Regions from separate parts of the Acidovorax sp. GW823-FHT01C06 genome, predicted to be linked through region 2. Evidence: predicted binding sites of a transcription regulator. Region 2 holds the regulator's gene; the other holds the start of a gene.

Region 1 (3,477 bases), 170 kb from region 2:
CCGGCCAGCAGGCGCAGCAGGCCGTGGTGGCACGGGCGGTTGCCCTGCACGGCCAGGCGCCGTGGCGGGTTCAGCAGCCAGGTGGGCTGCAGCAGCCCGCCGGGCGTGGCGTCCAGGGCCGCGCCGGAAGCGCTGGCGGATGCACCCCGGGCCGCGGGGCGGGGGGGCGCCGCCACGCGCAGCACCTCGGCCGCCGGGCGCCACTGCTGCATGCGCTCGGGGCGGTGGTCGGCCTGCAGCACCGGCGCCTGCACATGCTCGGCCCCCAGCCGGGCGGACAGGCGCTCGAGCAGCTGGTGCAAGGCCTCGCCTTGCACGCCACCCGGCAGGCCCGGGTCGCTGCCCCCACGGCCATCCGGCGGCAGGAGGCTGGCGCTGCGGTGCGCCAGCGGGGCCGCATCCAGCAGGCGCAGCGTGATCTGGTTCGCTGGCGCGGCCAGCGTGGTCCGCGCCAGGTTTTCCGCCAGGAGCCGCCGCAGATGCGCCATGTCCTGCGTGGCCTGCGCCGTGCGCACCTGCAGCGCCTGCACGGGCGCGATCACCACGCCGTCGATGCGCCGCAGGTCGTGGCGCCACGCCAGCTCCAGCCCCAGCACACCTTGCTGGCGTGCCTGCAGCCAGCCATACAGGGCCGCGATGCCACGGTGGGCGCTCCAGAGCAGCGCATCGGCCGACGCCGCCAGCGCGGGCAGCTCCAGGGTCAGCGCGAACTGTTCGGGCAGTTCCAGCCACGCATGCGCTTCGGGGGCATCGCCAAAGGCCTGGTCCAGGGCCCGCAGCACCCCCGCGCCAAAACGCCGCGAGACCCCCGGGCGCGGCAGCGCACGCAGCGCCCCCCAGGTGCGGCAGCCCATGCGCTCCAGGCTGGCCACATGCGGGCGCAAGGCGGTCAGCGTATGCAAGGGCAGCCCTGGCGGCCCCTGCGCAGGCGGCGCCCGGCCCGCCAGGGCCAGTCTCAGAAAGCCGTGCGCCACCAGCGCCGTGGGGCCGCAGCCCCACGGCGGCTGCGCACAGGGCCTACTTCCTTCAGAAAAAACAGGCTCTCCTTGCCCGCCCGAGGTGGAAGCCGCCACGGCCCAGGCCTGCAGCACCTGCGCCAGCAAGACATCGCGCCCGCCCCAAAGCCGTTCGGTGGAGGACACTTCCAGCAGCACGGCCTCATCGTCCACCAGCGCCACGCGCGGTGTAAAACGCAGCGCCCACCAGCCCGCCGACGGCTCCATCGCCACGGCGGCTCCTGCCAGCGCCGTGGAACCGCCCTCCCCCTCATCCGGCCGTGGCCATGGCAGCGCGATCCAGTGCATGCCCCCTCCCCCCTGGCGATGCGGGCGCGGGCGCCCGACGCGGCACGGCGCCCCCGGCGGGGAGTGCAACGGCCAATGCGCCCCGGCCTTCCTCCATCATGCCCACCGCCGCGGCCTGGGCAGCACGCCGCCGTTCGGCCTGCGCCGCCAGCACCTGCGCCAGCAGAAGGTGGCATCCGGGCAATGGCAGCCCCTGCGCCAGGGGCGGCCCCCGGCGCTTGAGAATGTGCACCTGCATCCCGGGGAACACGGGCGTGCCCGCGGGCATGGGCATGCCCTGGACTTGCAGCCGCAGCAAGGCTGGCGACGCCTGGGGGGCCGCGCTGACGGGCCGAAACACCCACAGCAGCTGCTGTTGCTGGGCCGCGGCCAGCTGCAGCCGGCGCAAGGCCGCCGGCTGTGCCTGCGGCAGCCAGGCCATGACGGCCAGCACATCCCGGCACCGCAGCGCCTGCTCGGCGGCCCACAGCGCCGACATGGCCGTATCCGCCCGCACCAGGCCCAGCCGCCCGGGGGGCAGCCCCTGGGCCTGGAGCGCCGGGCCAAAAGGCTCGCACGGGGGCGCCACCACGACCACGGCCCCATGCCGCGCGGCCGTGGCCTGGGCCAGGGCGGGCAGCACCAGCTGCCATTCATGCAGGCCCGCCAAAGGCTGCAACACCTCGCTCAGCGCCCCGACAGGCCACCCTCCACCCGGTAGCTGCGCATCCAGCAGCGCATACCCCGTGGGTTGCGCCTGGTGCTGGCCCGTGCCCACCAGCCCGTCCGCGTGCCAGACGCCAGGCACGGCAAATGGCAGATCGGAGGCGACAACCCGCAGGGAGTGGCGTTGCGCAGGCATGGTGGGAAGAGAGGGTCCGAAAACACGAATACTGTAAATATAACCAGTATTTTGCCAACAGCATGAAAACCTCGGAAAGGCCCGGGAAGGCCCTGCCATTCAGAGCTGTGCGGCACACGCCGCGCTCCCTACAATGGACCGCAAAAGGAAACAGAGGGAGTCGTTCAATGAAGGCAATCCAGTCGGCAGCAGTCGCCCTGCTGCTTCTCCTGTCGGGCAACACGTTCGCCGCCTATGCGGTCTACGTTTTCGAAAGTGGCGGCAATGTGGTCGCCAGCGGCAGCGGCCGCATGAACATGGCAGCCCTCACCCCGGCCGGCAACGGGCCTCTTTTCTCCGTGGTCATCCCCTCGGCTGCGCTGATTTTCACCGGCACGGCCGGGACGGTGGAGGCCTACATGGGCGTCTCCGGGCCTCCCATGCTGGGGGCGGGAGGCCCTGTCCTCGCCGATACATCGTCGGGCGACATGGTGGGACTGGACGGCATGATGGCACCGGGGTTTGTCTTCGCCCCCCTGGGCTACGTCTCCGGATCGGCGCTCGCTTCCTCGGCCACCTGGACGGGGACCTCGCTGGCCAGCCTGGGGCTCACGCCAGGCTCCTACACCTGGACCTGGGGCGCGGGCCCCACCGCCGATTCGTTCACGGTCCACGTGGGCATCGCGCCACCCGCCGCCCCGGCCTCCATTCCAACGCTGTCCGAATGGGGCCTGGCGATCCTCTCGGCCCTCATGGCGGGATGGGCGATGCGCCATCGCCTCCCGCGGCGCCGCAACAAGGCGGCCTGAAAACACGTTGACTCACGGGCCCCGGCAAGGCGCTTGCGCGCCCCCGAAAAAATCCTGAGCAGGTTCTCAGAGCTTTCGGAGGGCCCAATCACACCAATCCGCCACCGCCCCATCCGCGGGCGTGGCGCGCTGCGCCAGTTGCGGCCAACGGCGGTGGCTGGCATTCAGGATGCTCTGGAGCTGCCACAGCGCCTCGCGCCCCACCAGGGCCACTTCGGCCATGCCCATGGTGTCGCCCCGCAGCTGCGCCATGAACTCGCCCTGCTGCTGGGGGTGCGAACCAGCTTCCGTCAGGGCTTTCTGAAGGGCCAGCAGGCGGGCATCGACAAATGCGAGGGCGCTCCCCGGCAGCGTCTTCGCGCTGGTTCCGGGGGGCAATGCGGCCTTGAGCTGGTCCCAGCAGGCAAAGGCCTCGGCGAGAAGGTCCATCTGGCGTGGGGCATCGTTGCCCAGGGGCATGAGCGCGGAGTCGCGGGCGACCTCCTCCTGCAGCAGGGGCAGGAGATGCGCCACCAGCGCCGATGGGAACTTGCGATGGTTCAGC
Region 2 (3,477 bases):
GGTCACAGATAGGCGATCCAGCGGCCACAGACCACCACGGCCAGCCAGATCAGCGTGGACGCCAGCATCTGCACCCGGGCCAGGGCGTCCAGGCGCGCCAGCGATCCACGCCCATGGAACCACGCGGCGTTGCAGCCCGCAAGCATTAACAGCAGCATCTTCAAGGTGAATGCGCGGCTGGCGAGCAGCTCGGAAGGCTGGGTGGCGAACATCAGCAGGCCCGATGCCGCCGCCAGGCCAAAGCCGCACAATGCCAGCGACAGGCTGAGCCGCGCAAGGTCCTTGACGGGCAGCGCCGCCCCCCGGCCAAACACGCGCAACTCCAGCAGCACCAGGTTGCCCAACAGCAGGGCAATGCCAACGATGTGCACCACTTCCAGCGCCGGGTAGGCCCAGGCGTGTGTCTTGAGGGCTGCAAACAACACCGGACAGCCTTCGCGCTCAGCGCATCAGGTCCAGCATCAGCGAGATCCGGGCCTTCAGGGGCGGCAGCCCGCCGGAATCAGGCAGCAGGTCACCAGGCTTGGGCAGCACCCGCCCCTCGGCGCAGCGCGTGGACCGGGCCACCCGCACGCCCACCTCCTGCGCGCGCAGCAATGCGGCTTCCAGAAGGTGGTGGATGGTGCCGTTGCCGGTGCATGCCACCACCAGCCCCTGGACGCCGTCACGCACCAGCGCATCCACCATGGCGCCCGTGGCGCCCGCGTGGCTCATGATCACCTCCACGCGGGGCCAGGCCGCTGCATTTGCTATATTTTGCAGAGCACCCCACGCATGCTTGGCGGGCGGTATCGGCCAATCCTGCGCAAGGCGAATGGCGCCCTCCTCCACCCACCCCAAAGGCCCGGCCTCGCCCGAACTGAGCGCATGGACACGGTACGGATGCACCTTCTGGACCTGCTGTGCGCCGTGGACCTCGCCAGCGGCCACTGCGAGCACGCCGCGGGCACCCGCAGCCACCGCGACCGCCACGGCATCCAGGAGATTTTGCGGCCCGTCGGGCGTGAGCGCCGTGGCCGGGCGCATGGCACAGGTCAGCACCACGGGTTTCAGCCGGGTATCCAGCACCTGGTTCAGGAACCAGGCCGTCTCCTCCAGCGTATCGGTGCCGTGGGTGATGACCACCCCGCGCACGGAGGCGTCCTGGAGGTGGTGGGCGCAGCGCAGCGCCAGGGCCTGCCACACCCCGCCATCCATGTCCTTGCTGTCGATCTGAGCCACCTGCTCCGCCACGAGCATGCCACCGGCCGCCTCCTGCAATCCGGGGACCGCTACCAGCAGCTGCTCCACCCCGACCTGCGCGGCGGTGTACCCGATGTTGTCGCCCGCCTGTGCCGACGTGCCGGCAATGGTTCCTCCAGTGCCCAAAACCACAATTTTTTGCCCACTCACTTGCATACTCCGAAAAACTGGTGAAAAATACAGTTACTGGATTAAAAAACAGTTGTCCGTCACTGTAGCCGCCTCCACCGGAAACCACCATGCTCGACAACCCGAAACTCACGGCCCGCCAGCAACAGATCCTGGACCTCATCCAGACCGCCATTGCACGCACAGGGGCGCCTCCCACCCGCGCCGAAATCGCGGCTGAACTGGGCTTCAAGTCGGCCAATGCGGCAGAAGAACATCTGCAGGCCCTCGCACGCAAGGGCGTGATCGAACTGGTGAGCGGCACATCGCGGGGCATCCGGTTGCGCAGCGACACGCTGCGCTCCATCAATGCAGCGCGCGGCAGCCAGTTCCACCTGCCCATTCCCGGGCTCTCCCAGCTGGTCCTGCCCCTGGTGGGGCGTGTGGCGGCGGGTTCGCCCATTCTCGCGCAGGAACACGTCGACCAGACCTACAGCGTGGAAAACAGCCTGTTCCAGCACAAGCCCGACTACCTGCTCAAGGTGCGTGGCATGTCCATGCGCGATGCCGGCATCATGGATGGCGACCTGCTGGCCGTGCAGTCCACCCGCGAGGCGCGCAACGGCCAGATCATCGTGGCCCGCCTGGGAGACGACGTGACGGTCAAGCGCCTGCGGCGCACCGCCACGGCCATCGAGCTGCTGCCTGAAAACCCGGACTACCCGGTCATCGTGGTACAGCCTGGCGAACCTTTCGAAATCGAAGGTCTCGCGGTAGGCCTCATTCGCAACACCATGCTGATGTAGCCGGTCCCGGCTGCTGGTCCATTCACTACCGCATTGCAGGTGGCGGGCGTTTGGTGTGCCGGGCAAACCGGCACGCCAGCCCTGCGGTGCGGGTTCAATTTGCAATCCTGCCTATGTCCAACCCCCGACCTTCGGAGTTTTCACATGGGAATTGCCTTGACCACCTTTTCCGCCTTCTCCGTGCCGCTGCGCTCGCTGACGCGCTGGTTTCACTCGACCGCCGCGCTCGCGATGCCGTCTGCGGCAGGTTCGCCCCCACCCCGTTCCCACCACGATGGCACGGACCGCAGCGACGGCCGGGGCACGGCCGGCTCCAGGAGCATCCACCGCCCGCAGGGTCTCCCTGGCCCACGTCCGCTGCGCGGCAACTGGCCCTTCACGGTCAACACGCCCCAGACGCCCCCCGCCGAAGGCCCCGGGCGGCAGGCCGCCACCCGCAGAGCACCGCCCGCGATGCCGGTACCGCCCGCAGGAAGCCGCAGCGCCTGCGCAGCACCGCGGCCCACCGATGGATCGGGCCGCCGGACCGCCAAGGTCTTGCGCAGGATCTCAGCCCCCGGCACAGGCCGGCTGGTGATCGCCGGCAGGATGGCCGACGTGTGCGCGGAACTGGACCGCATGGTGGCCTGCGAGGGAGCCCTTCAGGCCTCTTGAGACCAAGATACTTCCTTCATCACGGGCCAACGGCGCCAACGGCACGGTCCTCGTTGGCGTGTGGCGTTCCTTCTCGAAAGAGATGGATCTGCGGGCGTGAGAAAAACGGCCGGGGAGCGATGGCACGGCCCCGCCCCGTCCTGCCATGGGCGGCAGCGTTTTGCGGGATGCGCCAACACTCCGTCACCAAAAGCCTCGTACTTTGATGCCCCAGGACGGCGGCCCGGTGAATGCCGGTTGCGCCACCAAGGCACAATATCGGGATGAACATTGTGATCCTCGACGACTACCAGGACGCAGTCCGCAAGCTGCACTGCGCATCCCGGCTCGACGCGTACACCGCCAAGGTCTACACCAACACCGTCAAAGGACTTGGGCAGCTTTCTGTCCGCTTGAAGGATGCCGACATCATCGTTCTGGTGCGGGAGCGCACACAGATCACGCGCCAACTGGTGGAAAAGCTTCCCCGCCTCAAACTGATCGCGCAAACCGGCAAGATCGGCAGTCACATCGACGTGACGGCGTGCACGGAGCGGGGCATTGCCGTGGCCGAGGGCATAGGGTCCCCGGTGGCCCCGGCCGAACTGACCTGGGCCCTCGTGATGGCAGCCATGCGCAGGCTGCCGCAGTACATCGCCAACCTCAAGCACGGCGCCTGGCAGCAGTC

The links. The regulator LexA, encoded in region 2, represses DNA repair genes until DNA is damaged. The targets are predictions, from matches to a motif close to ACTGTATNNNNATACAGT.
Region 1: the regulator LexA is predicted to act here: its motif matches at 2,176-2,193, upstream of imuA (translesion DNA synthesis-associated protein ImuA).

Annotation. Positions count from the first base shown of each region.
Region 1 covers NZ_JBXAKN010000003.1:178,691-182,167, forward strand. The annotation lists gene AC1RCS_RS08975 (DNA polymerase Y subunit UmuC family protein) at 1-1,304, opposite strand, end outside; gene imuA (translesion DNA synthesis-associated protein ImuA) at 1,267-2,145, opposite strand; gene AC1RCS_RS08985 (IPTL-CTERM sorting domain-containing protein) at 2,313-2,933, shown strand; gene AC1RCS_RS08990 (HD-GYP domain-containing protein) at 3,000-3,477, opposite strand, start outside.
Region 2 covers NZ_JBXAKN010000003.1:6,893-10,369, reverse strand. The annotation lists gene AC1RCS_RS08215 (hypothetical protein) at 3-422, opposite strand; gene AC1RCS_RS08210 (asparaginase) at 442-1,398, opposite strand; gene lexA (transcriptional repressor LexA) at 1,482-2,156, shown strand; gene AC1RCS_RS08200 (hypothetical protein) at 2,313-2,810, shown strand; gene AC1RCS_RS08195 (D-2-hydroxyacid dehydrogenase family protein) at 3,074-3,477, shown strand, end outside.